DNA from 4 places in the Citrobacter meridianamericanus genome. Region 1 is predicted to be linked to each of the others. Evidence: predicted binding sites of a transcription regulator. Region 1 holds the regulator's gene; each other region holds the start of a gene.
The links. The regulator sigma-54, encoded in region 1, starts transcription at its own class of promoters, with help from an activator protein. The targets are predictions, from matches to a motif close to GTTGGCACANNTTTCGCTNT.
Positions count from the first base shown of each region.

Region 2: the regulator sigma-54 is predicted to act here: its motif matches at 1,739-1,758, upstream of norV (anaerobic nitric oxide reductase flavorubredoxin).
Region 3: the regulator sigma-54 is predicted to act here: its motif matches at 1,182-1,201, upstream of glnA (glutamate--ammonia ligase).
Region 4: the regulator sigma-54 is predicted to act here: its motif matches at 1,402-1,421, upstream of hypA (hydrogenase maturation nickel metallochaperone HypA).

Region 1 is NZ_CP101036.1:557,093-560,253, forward strand. Features, by position in the region: gene rapZ (RNase adapter RapZ) at 1-299, opposite strand, end outside; gene ptsN (PTS IIA-like nitrogen regulatory protein PtsN) at 345-836, opposite strand; gene hpf (ribosome hibernation promoting factor) at 920-1,207, opposite strand; gene rpoN (RNA polymerase factor sigma-54) at 1,230-2,663, opposite strand; gene lptB (LPS export ABC transporter ATP-binding protein) at 2,710-3,161, opposite strand, start outside.
Region 2 is NZ_CP101036.1:1,240,340-1,243,500, reverse strand. Features, by position in the region: gene gutQ (arabinose-5-phosphate isomerase GutQ) at 1-100, shown strand, start outside; gene norR (nitric oxide reductase transcriptional regulator NorR) at 97-1,617, opposite strand; gene norV (anaerobic nitric oxide reductase flavorubredoxin) at 1,805-3,161, shown strand, end outside.
Region 3 is NZ_CP101036.1:5,138,019-5,141,179, reverse strand. Features, by position in the region: gene glnA (glutamate--ammonia ligase) at 1-1,095, opposite strand, end outside; gene typA (ribosome-dependent GTPase TypA) at 1,476-3,161, shown strand, end outside.
Region 4 is NZ_CP101036.1:1,221,838-1,224,998, forward strand. Features, by position in the region: gene hypC (hydrogenase 3 maturation protein HypC) at 1-82, opposite strand, end outside; gene hypB (hydrogenase nickel incorporation protein HypB) at 73-945, opposite strand; gene hypA (hydrogenase maturation nickel metallochaperone HypA) at 1,018-1,374, opposite strand; gene hycA (formate hydrogenlyase regulator HycA) at 1,573-2,031, shown strand; gene hycB (formate hydrogenlyase subunit HycB) at 2,175-2,786, shown strand; gene hycC (formate hydrogenlyase subunit 3) at 2,783-3,161, shown strand, end outside.

The DNA.
Region 1 (3,161 bases):
CGCGTGTCGCTGTAGCGACGAATCAGGGTGTTCCGATCGGCGTCAAGGAACAGCAGCTGTGGTGAGAAGCCTTCAGGCAGATTGTTCATTGCCTGCTCGAAAATCTCCGGGGACTCAGGCATGTTGCGCACATCAATGCTGACGGCTGCAGAAATCTGGCGATCGGCCAGAGTACGAGCCAGATCGGGCAACAGCACTACGGGAAGGTTATCCACGCAGTAAAAACCCATATCTTCCAGCGCACGCAAGGCGACAGATTTGCCTGACCCCGAACGACCGCTGACGATCATCAGTACCATGTACTGTTTCTCCTCACAACGACAAAAAAGGATGCCATTGGGTTGTTATGCTTCATCCTGTCCACCTTCGGTGTCCGTGATGATTTGATACAACTCCTGGTCACTCTGTGCGGCGCGCAGGCGACGGCAGATTGTTTTATCTGCCAGACGTTTGGCGACCAGTGACAACGTATGCAAATGCGTCTTGGTTTGGTCCGCCGGTACCAGCAGAGCAAAAAGCAGATCGACGGGTTGATTATCGATGGCGTCAAAAGCGATAGGCGTTTCAAGTTGCACAAACACGCCTACTGCGCGCATCGTGTCTTCTTCCAGCTTTCCGTGCGGGATAGCAATACCATTCCCGATGCCGGTACTACCCATTTTTTCACGCGTTAAAATAGCTTCAAATACCAACTGAGAAGGCAAGCTGAGCTGCTTTGCCGCCAGTTCACTGATGATTTCCAGTGCGCGTTTCTTGCTTTGGCAGTGAACTGCCGCGCGTGTACATTCCTGGTTAAGAACATTGCTCAGTTGTAGAGTCGTATCGTTATTTGTCATAATTTCACCTAAGCGCTAACTGTACAAATGGCCTGTTGTGCTACACAACAGGCCGTCCTGCACCCGCTAACTGCCCGGACAAGTTAGTGCTGTTTCAGTTTATCTTTATGTTTTGTTAATTGCCGAGCCAGTTTATCAATTAAACCGTCAATGGCGGCGTACATATCCTGACCTTCCGCACTGGCATGAATTTCGCCACCGTTCACATGCAGTGTTGCGTCCGAGATATGTGTAACCTTCTCCACTTTCAACACAATATAGACCTGATTAATCCGGTCGAAATATTGTTCGAGCTTGGCGAATTTTGTATTAACAAAATCGCGCAGGGCTTCCGTGATTTCGACGTTGTTTCCAGTGATGTTGAGCTGCATAGTGTCTTCCTTATCGGTTGGGTCAGACCAGCTGTTTGCGCTGGTTAGACGGCGGAATGGATAAAGACTCTCGGTACTTCGCAACGGTGCGGCGTGCCACCATGATACCCTGTTCTGACAACATAGAGGTTAACTTGCTGTCGCTCAGCGGTTTCGCGGGGTTTTCCGCAGCAATTAATTTCTTCACCAGCGCACGGATCGCCGTGGATGAGGCTTCGCCTCCGCCTTCAGTGTTAACGTGACTGGAAAAGAAATACTTCAATTCAAAAATGCCGCGCGGACTGTGCAGATACTTTTGCGTGGTCACTCGGGAAATGGTCGATTCGTGCATCTCGACGGCCTGGGCGATATCCGCCAGCACCATCGGTTTCATAAACTCTTCGCCTTGCTCAAAGAAGGCTTGCTGCTGTTCAACGATGCAGCGGCTGACGCGCAGCAGCGTATCATTGCGGCTTTCCAGGCTTTTAATCAGCCACTTCGCATCCTGCAGATTACTACGAATAAACTGGCTGTCGGCATCGTTGCGCGCGCTGTTGCACATGGCGGCGTAGTGCTGGTTAATCTGCAGCCGTGGAATGCTGTCACCGTTGAGTTCGACCACCCAGCGATCGTTATGCTTACGCACCAGTACATCTGGAATGACGTACTCTGGCTCACCGGTCTGGATAGACTGCCCGGGTCTTGGGTCCAGAGACTGAATAAGGTTAACGGCCTCTTTCAGCACCTCTTCTTTCAGTCGGGTCACGCGCATTAGCGTGCGGAAGTCATGGTTGGCTAGCAGATCGAGGTGATCGCTGATGATCAGGGACGCTTCTTCCAGCCACGGCGTGGCTTTATCAAACTGTGAAAGTTGGATCAGTAAGCAGTCGCGGAGATCTTTGGCCGCTACGCCCACGGGATCAAAACGCTGAACGCGTTTAAGCACGGCTTCGATTTCATCCATACCGATGTCGTCATCGCCCATGCTTTCGAGAATATCGTCCAGAGTTACGGTGAGATAACCGGTTTCGTCTACCGCATCAACAATGGATGTCGCAATAGCGCGATCGGTATCTGAGAACGGGGTCAGCTCCACTTGCCACATCAGGTAATCCTGCAGCGATTGCGTGGTCTCACCCTGATACACAGGCAGTTCGTCGTCGATGTAATCCCCGCTGGTACCCGAAGGCGTACCGGCGGTGTAAATTTCATCCCAGCTGGCGTCAAGCGGCAGCTCTTCTGGCATCTCTTTTTGTTCAAGAGCATCTGCAGTGTCGAGTGATTCGCTGTCCTGTTTTTCCTGGGTATCAATTTCGTCGTGAAGATCGGTTTGCTCGAGCAGTGGGTTACTTTCCAGCGCTTGCTGAAGTTCTTGCTGAAGTTCCAGCGTGGACAGCTGCAACAGACGGATAGCCTGTTGTAGCTGAGGCGTCATCGCCAGTTGTTGGCTAAGCCTGAGTTGCAAACCTTGCTTCATGTTCAGAGTTTTTCTCTCCTGCGGTGACGTGAAGTCTTCTACCCTATCAGAGTCTGAAGTCTTCCCCAAGGTATACGCGCTTCACGTGCTCATCCTGCAGTATTTCTGTTGGCGTACCGTGCGCGATCAGGTGGCCCTGACTCACGATGTAGGCGCGCTCACACACTGCCAGCGTTTCGCGGACGTTGTGGTCGGTAATCAGCACGCCAAGCCCGCTGTCGCGCAGGTGTTCGATGATCCGTTTGATATCAATAACCGAAATCGGGTCAACACCGGCAAACGGTTCATCCAGCAGGATAAATTTCGGATTAGCGGCCAACGCGCGGGCGATCTCCACGCGGCGTCGTTCGCCACCGGATAGCGACTGTCCCATGCTGTCACGCAGGTGTTCGATGTGGAATTCTTCCATCAGTTCGTTGGCGCGATCTTCCCGCTGCTCGCTGGTCAGATCGTCACGAATCTGCAGCACCGCCATCAGGTTATCAAACACGCTCAAGC
Region 2 (3,161 bases), 680 kb from region 1:
GATGAAACGCAAAATCACCGCAGCACCGGTGGTCGATGAAAACGGTAAACTTACCGGTGCTATCAACCTGCAGGATTTCTATCAGGCCGGTATTATCTAATCCTTCAGCCCCAGACGTTTCGCCAGCCGGTGCAGGTTGGCGACGTCTGTTTCCAGCGCCCGCGCACTTGCTGCCCAACTGTGATTATTTTGCGCCAGCGCCCGGCGGATCATCTCTCGCTGGAATGACTCCGTTGCTTCACGCAGATTATGCTGTTGCGGGATCTCTGCAACACCTTCCGCCGCTGGTGTTACAGGCGCTTCATCCTGCAAGGCAAAATGCTGCGTCTCCAGCACCACTTCATCCCCTGCTCTGGTGGCCCTTGCCAGAACAACCGCACGGTGAATGGCATGTTCCAGCTCGCGTACGTTACCAGGCCAGGCGTAGCTCAACAGATGACTACGCGCACCGGGGCTTAACACCACACGGGAAAGTCCCAGTCGCAGTCGACATTGCTCGCAAAAATAGCCTGCCAGCAGCACCACATCTTCGCCACGCTCACGAAGAGGCGGTACGGAAAGGGGAAAGACGCTCAGGCGGTGGAATAAATCCGCACGGAAATTCCCGGCCAGCACCTCTTCGCGTAAATCACGGTTCGTTGCCGCGAGTACGCGCACGTCGACACGCAGGCTGCGATCGTCACCCACGCGTTGAATATCACCGTATTGCAGCACGCGTAGCAGCTTAGCCTGTAGCGCCAGCGAGAGTTCGCCAATTTCATCGAGAAACAGCGTCCCGTTATCGGCCATTTCAAACTTACCGCTCCGATTACTGATAGCCCCGGTAAAGGCCCCTTTTACGTGACCAAACAGCTCGCTTTCCGCTACGCTTTCTGGCAAGGCCGCACAGTTCAGATACACCAGCGGGTTCACCGCGCGGGGTGAACCTTCATGAATCGCTTTCGCTACCAGCTCCTTCCCGGTCCCCGTTTCGCCGCTAATCAGTACGTTGAGATCGGACCCCGCCACAATCTCAATCTCTTTTTTCAGCTGCATCATATTGGGCGACAGGCCAATCATCTGGGTTTCCGTCACCTGCTCGAAAGCCGTCGACGAACCCGGCAGCATATTCTGGCTTTCCAGCTGTTCAATCAGTAGCGCATTGCTCAACGCGCCAGCCGCCAGCGCGGCAATCAGCCTGAGTTCTTCATCACTGAACACATCAAACTGATCCGGTTCCATGCCATCCAGCGTTAACGCGCCAATCAAATTTTGACCGGCGAACAGTGGTAAGCCAATACAGGCATGCACTTTCAGACTCTCCTGGCCTGGGATCAGCCCGTCGTAAGGATCGGGCAAATCACTGTCGGCAGGAAAACGTACCACGTCTCCGGCACGGGCAATCGCTTCCAGACGCGGATGCCCTTCCAGCGTAAAGCGCCTGCCGAGAACATCCTGGGCCAGCCCATCGATTGCCAGTGGAATAAACTGTCGCGACTCGTAGCGCAGCAATGCCGACGCGTCGCACTCCAGTACCTGACGCAAGGTGGTTATCAGGCGTTGAAAGCGATCCTGATGTCCAATACCGCTTTGTAATTCAATGGCGATGCCCGCCAGCACATCTACGGAAAAGCTCATGGCTACCTCATTGTCATTTTGACAATTCATATTGTCATATTGACAATAAGAAACATAGTCATTTTGACTACCACCTTATGAGCAATAAAAAATAAAATCTTTAAAATCAAAGAAATAAAAAGTTGGCATGCAACCTGCTATTAGCAAAACATCTTTTTTGAAAAACGCTGAATTAATTGAGGTTGTTATGTCTATTCTGGTTAAAAATAACATTCATTGGGTTGGCCAACGTGACTGGGAAGTGCGTGATTTCCACGGAACTGAATACAAAACGCTGCGCGGTAGCAGCTATAACAGCTATCTCATCCGTGAAGAAAAAAATGTCCTGATCGATACCGTAGACCACAAATTCAGCCGTGAATTCGTGCAGAACCTGCGCAGTGAAATCGACCTTGCCGATATCGACTACATCATTATTAACCACGCGGAAGAAGACCATGCCGGTGCGCTGACCGAGCTGATGTCCTGCATCCCGGACACGCCAATCTACTGCACCGCTAATGCCATTGACTCTATTAACGGACACCACCATCACCCGGAGTGGAACTTCAATGTGGTCAAAACCGGCGACAGCCTTGACATCGGCAACGGCAAACAGCTGATCTTCGTTGAAACACCCATGCTGCACTGGCCGGACAGTATGATGACCTACATGACCGGCGATGCGGTGCTGTTCAGTAACGATGCCTTCGGCCAGCACTACTGCGACGAACGCCTGTTCAACGACGAAGTTGACCAGGCCGAACTGTTCGAACAGTGCCAGCGCTACTATGCCAATATCCTGACGCCGTTCAGCCGTCTGGTGACGCCGAAAATTACTGAGATCCTCAGCTTCAACCTGCCGGTCGATATGATTGCCACTTCCCACGGCGTGGTATGGCGCGACAACCCGACACAAATCGTTGAGCTGTACCTGAAATGGGCAGCGGATTATCAGGAAGACCGCATCACCATTTTCTACGACACCATGTCCAATAACACCCGCATGATGGCGGACGCGATTGCCCAGGGCATCAACGAAGTCGACCCGAACGTGGCGGTAAAAATCTTTAACGTCGCCCGTAGCGACAAAAACGAAGTCCTGACTAACGTCTTCCGCTCTAAAGGCGTGCTGGTCGGGACTTCCACAATGAACAACGTGATGATGCCGAAAATCGCCGGTCTGGTGGAAGAGATGACCGGCCTGCGTTTTCGTAACAAGCGTGCCAGCGCCTTTGGTTCACACGGCTGGAGCGGCGGTGCGGTAGACCGTTTGTCCACGCGTTTGCAGGATGCCGGTTTCGAGATGTCGCTGAGCCTGAAGGCGAAATGGCGTCCGGACCTCGGTGCACTGGAACTGTGCCGCCAGCATGGCCGCGAAATTGCACGTCAGTGGGCGCTTGCTCCACTGCCGGAGACCCCCGTTAAAGCCTTGTCCAAAGAAGAAGAGTGCGCCTGTGCCGCTGCGGCTGCCGCTGACCTTGGCCCAAGCATGCAGTGCAGCGTGTGCCAGTGGATTTACGACCCAGCAAAAGGTGAACCGCTGCAGGACGTTGCACCGGGTA
Region 3 (3,161 bases), 740 kb from region 1:
AGCCGGGTCCGGGAAACGCACTTCAATACGACGCGCTTTCGGAGAAGCAACAACCGGAATACGGATAGAAGCAGAACGGTTACGGGCAGAGTAAGCCAGCATTACCGGCGCTTCGTAGCCAGGGACCAGACGCTTATAGGAGTTCGTGGTCGGGTTAGCCAGGGCGTTGATCGCTTTAGCGTGTTTGATTACGCCGCCGATGTAGAACAGCGCCTGCTCAGACAGACCCGCATATTTGTCGCCAGAGAACAGGTTTACGCCGTTCTTTGACAGGGACATGTGGCAGTGCATACCGGAACCGTTATCACCGAACATCGGTTTTGGCATAAAGGTCGCGGTTTTACCGAAACGGTGCGCAACGTTGTGCACAACGTATTTGTAGATCTGAATTTCGTCCGCTTTTTTGGTCATGGTGTTAAAGCGGGTCGCGATTTCGTTCTGGCCAGCAGTCGCCACTTCGTGGTGATGTGCTTCAACAACCAGGCCCATCTCTTCCATGATCAGACACATGGTAGAACGGATGTCCTGAGAAGAATCTACCGGAGGAACCGGGAAGTAACCGCCTTTCACGCCAGGGCGGTGACCTTTGTTACCACCTTCGTATTTGGTGGAAGAGTTCCATGCGCCTTCGATGTCATCGATAGCCACGTGAGAACCGGAGATAGATGCGCCGAAGCGGATGTCGTCAAACAGGAAGAACTCTGGCTCTGGCCCGAACAGAACGGTGTCTGCGATGCCGGTAGAACGCAGATACTCTTCAGCGCGTTTTGCGATGGAGCGCGGGTCGCGGTCATAGCCCTGCAGCGTACCGGGTTCCAGGATATCGCAACGGATGATCAGAGTAGACTCTTCATAGAACGGGTCGATGAGTGCAGTAGATGCATCTGGCATCAGAACCATGTCTGATTCGTTAATGCCTTTCCAGCCACCGATTGAGGAGCCGTCAAACATTTTGCCTTCTTCAAAGAATTCGGCATTTACCTGATGAGCAGGAATAGTGACGTGCTGTTCTTTACCTTTAGTATCAGTGAAGCGCAAATCAACAAACTTCACTTCGTGTTCGTTCAGCATCGTCAAAACGTGTTCAGCGGACATACTTACTCTCCCGGATTGGTCATGGTCGTCGTGGTAACGAAGTCTTCAATTCTGCAAAAAATTGGCCGTGTCGCCGTAAAAAATATAAAGCGAAATCTGTGCCAACTTTTAAATTGCCCCTAAAAGGCGTTATCATGCGCACTATCGTGCAAAGGGGCTGCACCATGAAGGTTGTATTGCACCATTATAGTGCTTTAATGTGAACATTAAGCACCATATTGGTGCAAAGCATGTCAGATTACCCCTTTTAACGCTCCGTGAATGTGATCACAAAGAAACTCTGCAATACTTGTTTGCGGAGGATGTTTGTGATCCTGTTTTGTACTGCGATTAATCCGTGTACAATAACGCGCTATTTCTAAAATGCCTGAGGCAAAGTTGTGATCGAAAATTTGCGTAACATCGCCATCATCGCGCACGTAGACCATGGTAAAACGACCCTGGTAGACAAGCTGCTCCAACAATCCGGTACGTTCGATGCACGTGCTGAAACCCAAGAGCGCGTGATGGACTCCAACGATTTGGAGAAAGAGCGTGGGATTACCATCCTCGCTAAAAACACCGCTATCAAATGGAATGACTACCGTATCAACATCGTTGATACCCCGGGGCACGCCGACTTCGGTGGTGAAGTTGAACGTGTAATGTCCATGGTCGACTCCGTGCTGCTGGTGGTGGATGCAATGGATGGTCCGATGCCGCAGACGCGCTTCGTGACCAAAAAAGCCTTTGCCCATGGCCTGAAGCCAATTGTTGTTATCAACAAAGTTGACCGTCCTGGCGCGCGTCCTGACTGGGTTGTTGACCAGGTATTCGACCTGTTCGTTAACCTCGACGCTACCGACGAGCAGCTGGACTTCCCGATCGTTTACGCTTCCGCGCTGAACGGTATCGCAGGTCTGGATCACGAAGATATGGCTGAAGACATGACTCCGCTGTATCAGACCATCGTTGATCGTGTACCGGCTCCGAACGTAGATCTTGATGGCCCGCTGCAGATGCAAATCTCTCAGCTGGACTACAACAACTACGTTGGCGTAATCGGCATCGGCCGCATTAAACGCGGTAAAGTTAAACCGAACCAGCAGATCACTATCATTGATAGCGAAGGCAAAACCCGTAACGGTAAAGTCGGTAAAGTTCTGACTCATCTGGGTCTGGAACGTATCGAGAGCGATATTGCCGAAGCCGGCGATATCATCGCGATCACCGGTCTGGGCGAACTGAACATCTCCGACACCATCTGCGATCCGCAGAACGTCGAAGCGCTGCCGGCTCTGTCCGTTGATGAACCGACCGTAACCATGTTCTTCTGCGTAAACACCTCTCCGTTCTGTGGTAAAGAAGGTAAATATGTTACCTCTCGTCAGATCCTTGACCGCCTGAACAAAGAGCTGGTGCACAACGTTGCGCTGCGCGTTGAAGAAACCGAAGATGCGGATGCGTTCCGTGTATCCGGTCGTGGTGAGCTGCACCTGTCTGTTCTGATTGAAAACATGCGTCGTGAAGGTTTCGAAATGGCGGTTTCCCGTCCGAAAGTTATCTTCCGCGAAATCGATGGCCGTAAACAAGAGCCGTTCGAAAACGTAACGCTGGACGTCGAAGAGCAGCATCAGGGTTCTGTGATGCAGGCTCTGGGTGAGCGTAAAGGCGACCTGAAAAACATGAATCCAGATGGCAAAGGCCGCGTACGTCTTGACTACGTGATCCCAAGCCGTGGTCTGATCGGTTTCCGTTCAGAATTCATGACCATGACTTCCGGTACCGGTCTGCTGTACTCCACCTTCAGCCACTACGACGATGTTCGTGCGGGTGATGTGGGTCAGCGTCAGAACGGCGTACTGATCTCCAATGGCCAGGGTAAAGCAGTTGCGTTCGCACTGTTCAGCCTGCAGGACCGCGGTAAGCTGTTCCTGGGTCACGGTGCTGAAGTTTACGAAGGCCAGATCATCGGTATTCACAGCCGCTCTAACGACCTGACTGTAAACTGCCTGACCGGTAAGAAACTGACCAACATGCGCGCGTCCGGTACTGACGAAGCAACGGTTCTGGTTCCGCCGGTTAAG
Region 4 (3,161 bases), 660 kb from region 1:
CGTCGCGCTGAATACCGCAAACGTCGACTTTAGCCTGGTTGCCGTCAATGGTGCGGATTTGACCCGGAACACCTATGCACATCGCTGCGTCTCCAGCCAGGAGAGCCATTGGTCCATCCCTTCGCCGCTGGTGGCAGAAATCAGGATGATCTCAATTTCCGGGTTTACTTCCCGGGCGCTGGCGATGCACTTATCTACGTCAAAATTGAGGTACGGCAGCAGATCCACTTTATTGAGCAGCATCAGCGAGGCGGCGGCAAACATATGCGGGTATTTCAGCGGTTTGTCTTCGCCTTCAGTGACGGAAAGCACGGCCACTTTATGGCGTTCGCCGAGGTCGAAACTCGCCGGGCAAACCAGGTTGCCGACGTTTTCAATGAACAAAATACCATTGTCTTCAAGCGGCAAACGCGGCGCGGCGTCAGCGATCATTTGGGCGTCGAGGTGGCAACCTTTACCGGTGTTGACCTGGATGGCTGGCGTGCCCGTGGCACGAATACGTGCGGCATCGTTAACCGTTTGCTGGTCGCCTTCAATGACGGCACACGGCACGTTGTCTTTGAGCTTCATCAGCGTTTCGGTCAGCAGCGTGGTTTTACCGGAGCCCGGGCTTGAAACAAGGTTCAGCACCAGATGCTGACGGGCCGCAAAGCGGGCGCGGTTGCGTTCGGCCAGACGGTTGTTTTTATCCAGTACGTCAATTTCCACTTCCAGCATGCGGCGCTGGCTCATGCCCGGCGCATGGGTACCTGCTTCACCGTGACCATAGTGCAAATCGCCTTCTTCGGTCTGACTCGGTGTGAAACTGGAGGTTTTCACACCGGTAATATTCAGTGCCGGGCGAGCCGCCGGGGCAAATGGCGCGCTGCGAAACGCCGAGTGGGGATTATGCTCATCACCCTCTATATAAAGGTTGCCTTCAGCGCAACCACATGTCGTACACATCGCTCACTCCTGATCTATTGCTTATTACTAGCTTTTTATGCCGGAAATGACTAAGTCGATATCCGGCATTAATTAATCTTCAGCGTCGCCAATTTCAATTCGCCGAATCTGTAGACCGTCATCGGCCACAATTCTCAGCGTATCGCTGTTGCATTGCGGGCACCGACGCACGCGTTGCGTCAGTAAGGTGACGTATTGCTGACAAGATTCGCACCAACATTCGGCTTCTTGTTCTTCGAGGTGGAGTTTACAACCTTCTGCAAGGGTGCCACGGCATACCAGATCAAAACAAAAGGCGAGAGCGCTGGTTTCTACGCAAGAAAATGCGCCAATTTTGAGCCAGACCCCAGTTACTCGTTTTGCGCCGTGCTGGGTGGCCTGTTGTTCAATCAATTCCAGTGCCCGTTGGCAGAGGGTTATTTCGTGCATACCGCCTCCTGTGAAGTTGCCGTACTAAAAGCAATAAACATGCCAGCTTGGATTTTTTCCAACGTGACAATGACGACGATGACGAAATGACATGTCGTCACTCGTTTTTGATTTTTTATCTGTATGAAAATTAAGGATTTTAATTTTGGCATGAAATGTGCTTAAAGCTGTTCATCTCTGCTAAACGGGTAACCTGACATGACTATTTGGGAAATAAGCGAAAAAGCCGATTACATCGCTGAACGGCATCGTCGCCTACAGGACCAGTGGCGTATTTACTGTAACTCGCTGGTTCAGGGGATCACCCTGTCGAAAGCGCGTTTGCATCATGCAATGAGCTGTGCGCCGGACAAAGATCTCTGCTTTGTCCTTTTTGAACACTTCACTATCTACGTCACGCTGGCGGATGGCTTTAACAGCCACACCATCGAGTACTACGTCGAAACAAAAGATGGTGATGATAAACAACTGATTGCACAGGCACAGTTGACCATCGACGGTAAAGTCGATGAGCGTATCAACGCCCGCGATCGTGAACAGGTGCTGGAGCACTATCTCGAAAAAATCGCCACCGTCTACGACAGCCTGTATACCGCGGTTGAGAACAATATGCCGGTGAATTTAAGTCAACTGGTTGAGGGACATAGCCCGGCTTAAGCCTCGGGTACTGCCCAGTTTTGTCATGATGCGCTTTCATTCTGCGTCACGACAGTTTAGGGAATGGGCATGTCGAAAAATGTCGAAATGACATTTCGCAGACATGTTTTCGTCAAAAATGACTATCACCTGAGGAATGCCTGGTGAATCGTTTTGTAATTGCTGACTCCACTCTTTGTATCGGCTGCCACACCTGTGAAGCTGCCTGCTCAGAGACACATCGCCAGCATGGCCTGCAGTCTATGCCGCGCCTGAAAGTGATGTTAAATGAAAAAGAATCCGCGCCGCAGCTTTGCCACCAGTGTGAAGATGCACCTTGCGCCACCGTTTGTCCGGTTAATGCGATTAATCGTGTTGACGGTGCTGTACAGCTGAATGAAAGCCTGTGCGTCAGTTGCAAATTGTGCGGGATTGCCTGTCCGTTCGGCGCGATTGAGTTTTCCGGTAGCCGTCCGCTACACATCCCGGCAAACGCCAATACGCCAAAAGCGCCTCCGGCTCCGCCTGCACCTGCCCGTGTGAGCACGCTGCTGGACTGGGTTCCGGGCGTTCGCGCCATTGCGGTGAAATGCGATCTGTGCAGTTTTGACGAACAGGGTCCGGCCTGCGTGCGCATGTGCCCAACCAAAGCCCTGCACCTGGTGAGCAACATGGATATCGCCCGCGCCAGCAAACGTAAGCGTGAGCTGACTTTCAATACCGATTTCGGCGATCTCACCTTGTTTCAGCAGGCTCAGAGTGGGGATGCAAAATGAGCGCAATTTCACTAATTAACAGCGGCGTGGCTTGGTTTGCGGCTGCGGCGGTTCTGGCATTTCTGTTTTCATTTCATAAACCGTTGAGCGGTTGGATTGCCGGGGTTGGCGGCGCGGTCGGCAGCTTGTGTACGGCGGCTGCGGGTTTTACCGTTCTGACTAATGCGCTGGCGGTGAGCGGCGTGATGCCGTTTATTGGTCACAGTCTGCAAATTACCCCGCTAAATGCCATCTGGCTGATTACGCTGGGCTTGTGTGGCCTGTTTGTCAGCCTGTACAACATCGACTGGCATCGTCATCCACAGGTCAAAGCTAACGGCCTGCTGATAAATTTGCTGATGGCAGCAGCGGTATGTGCGGTGGTGGCCAGCAACC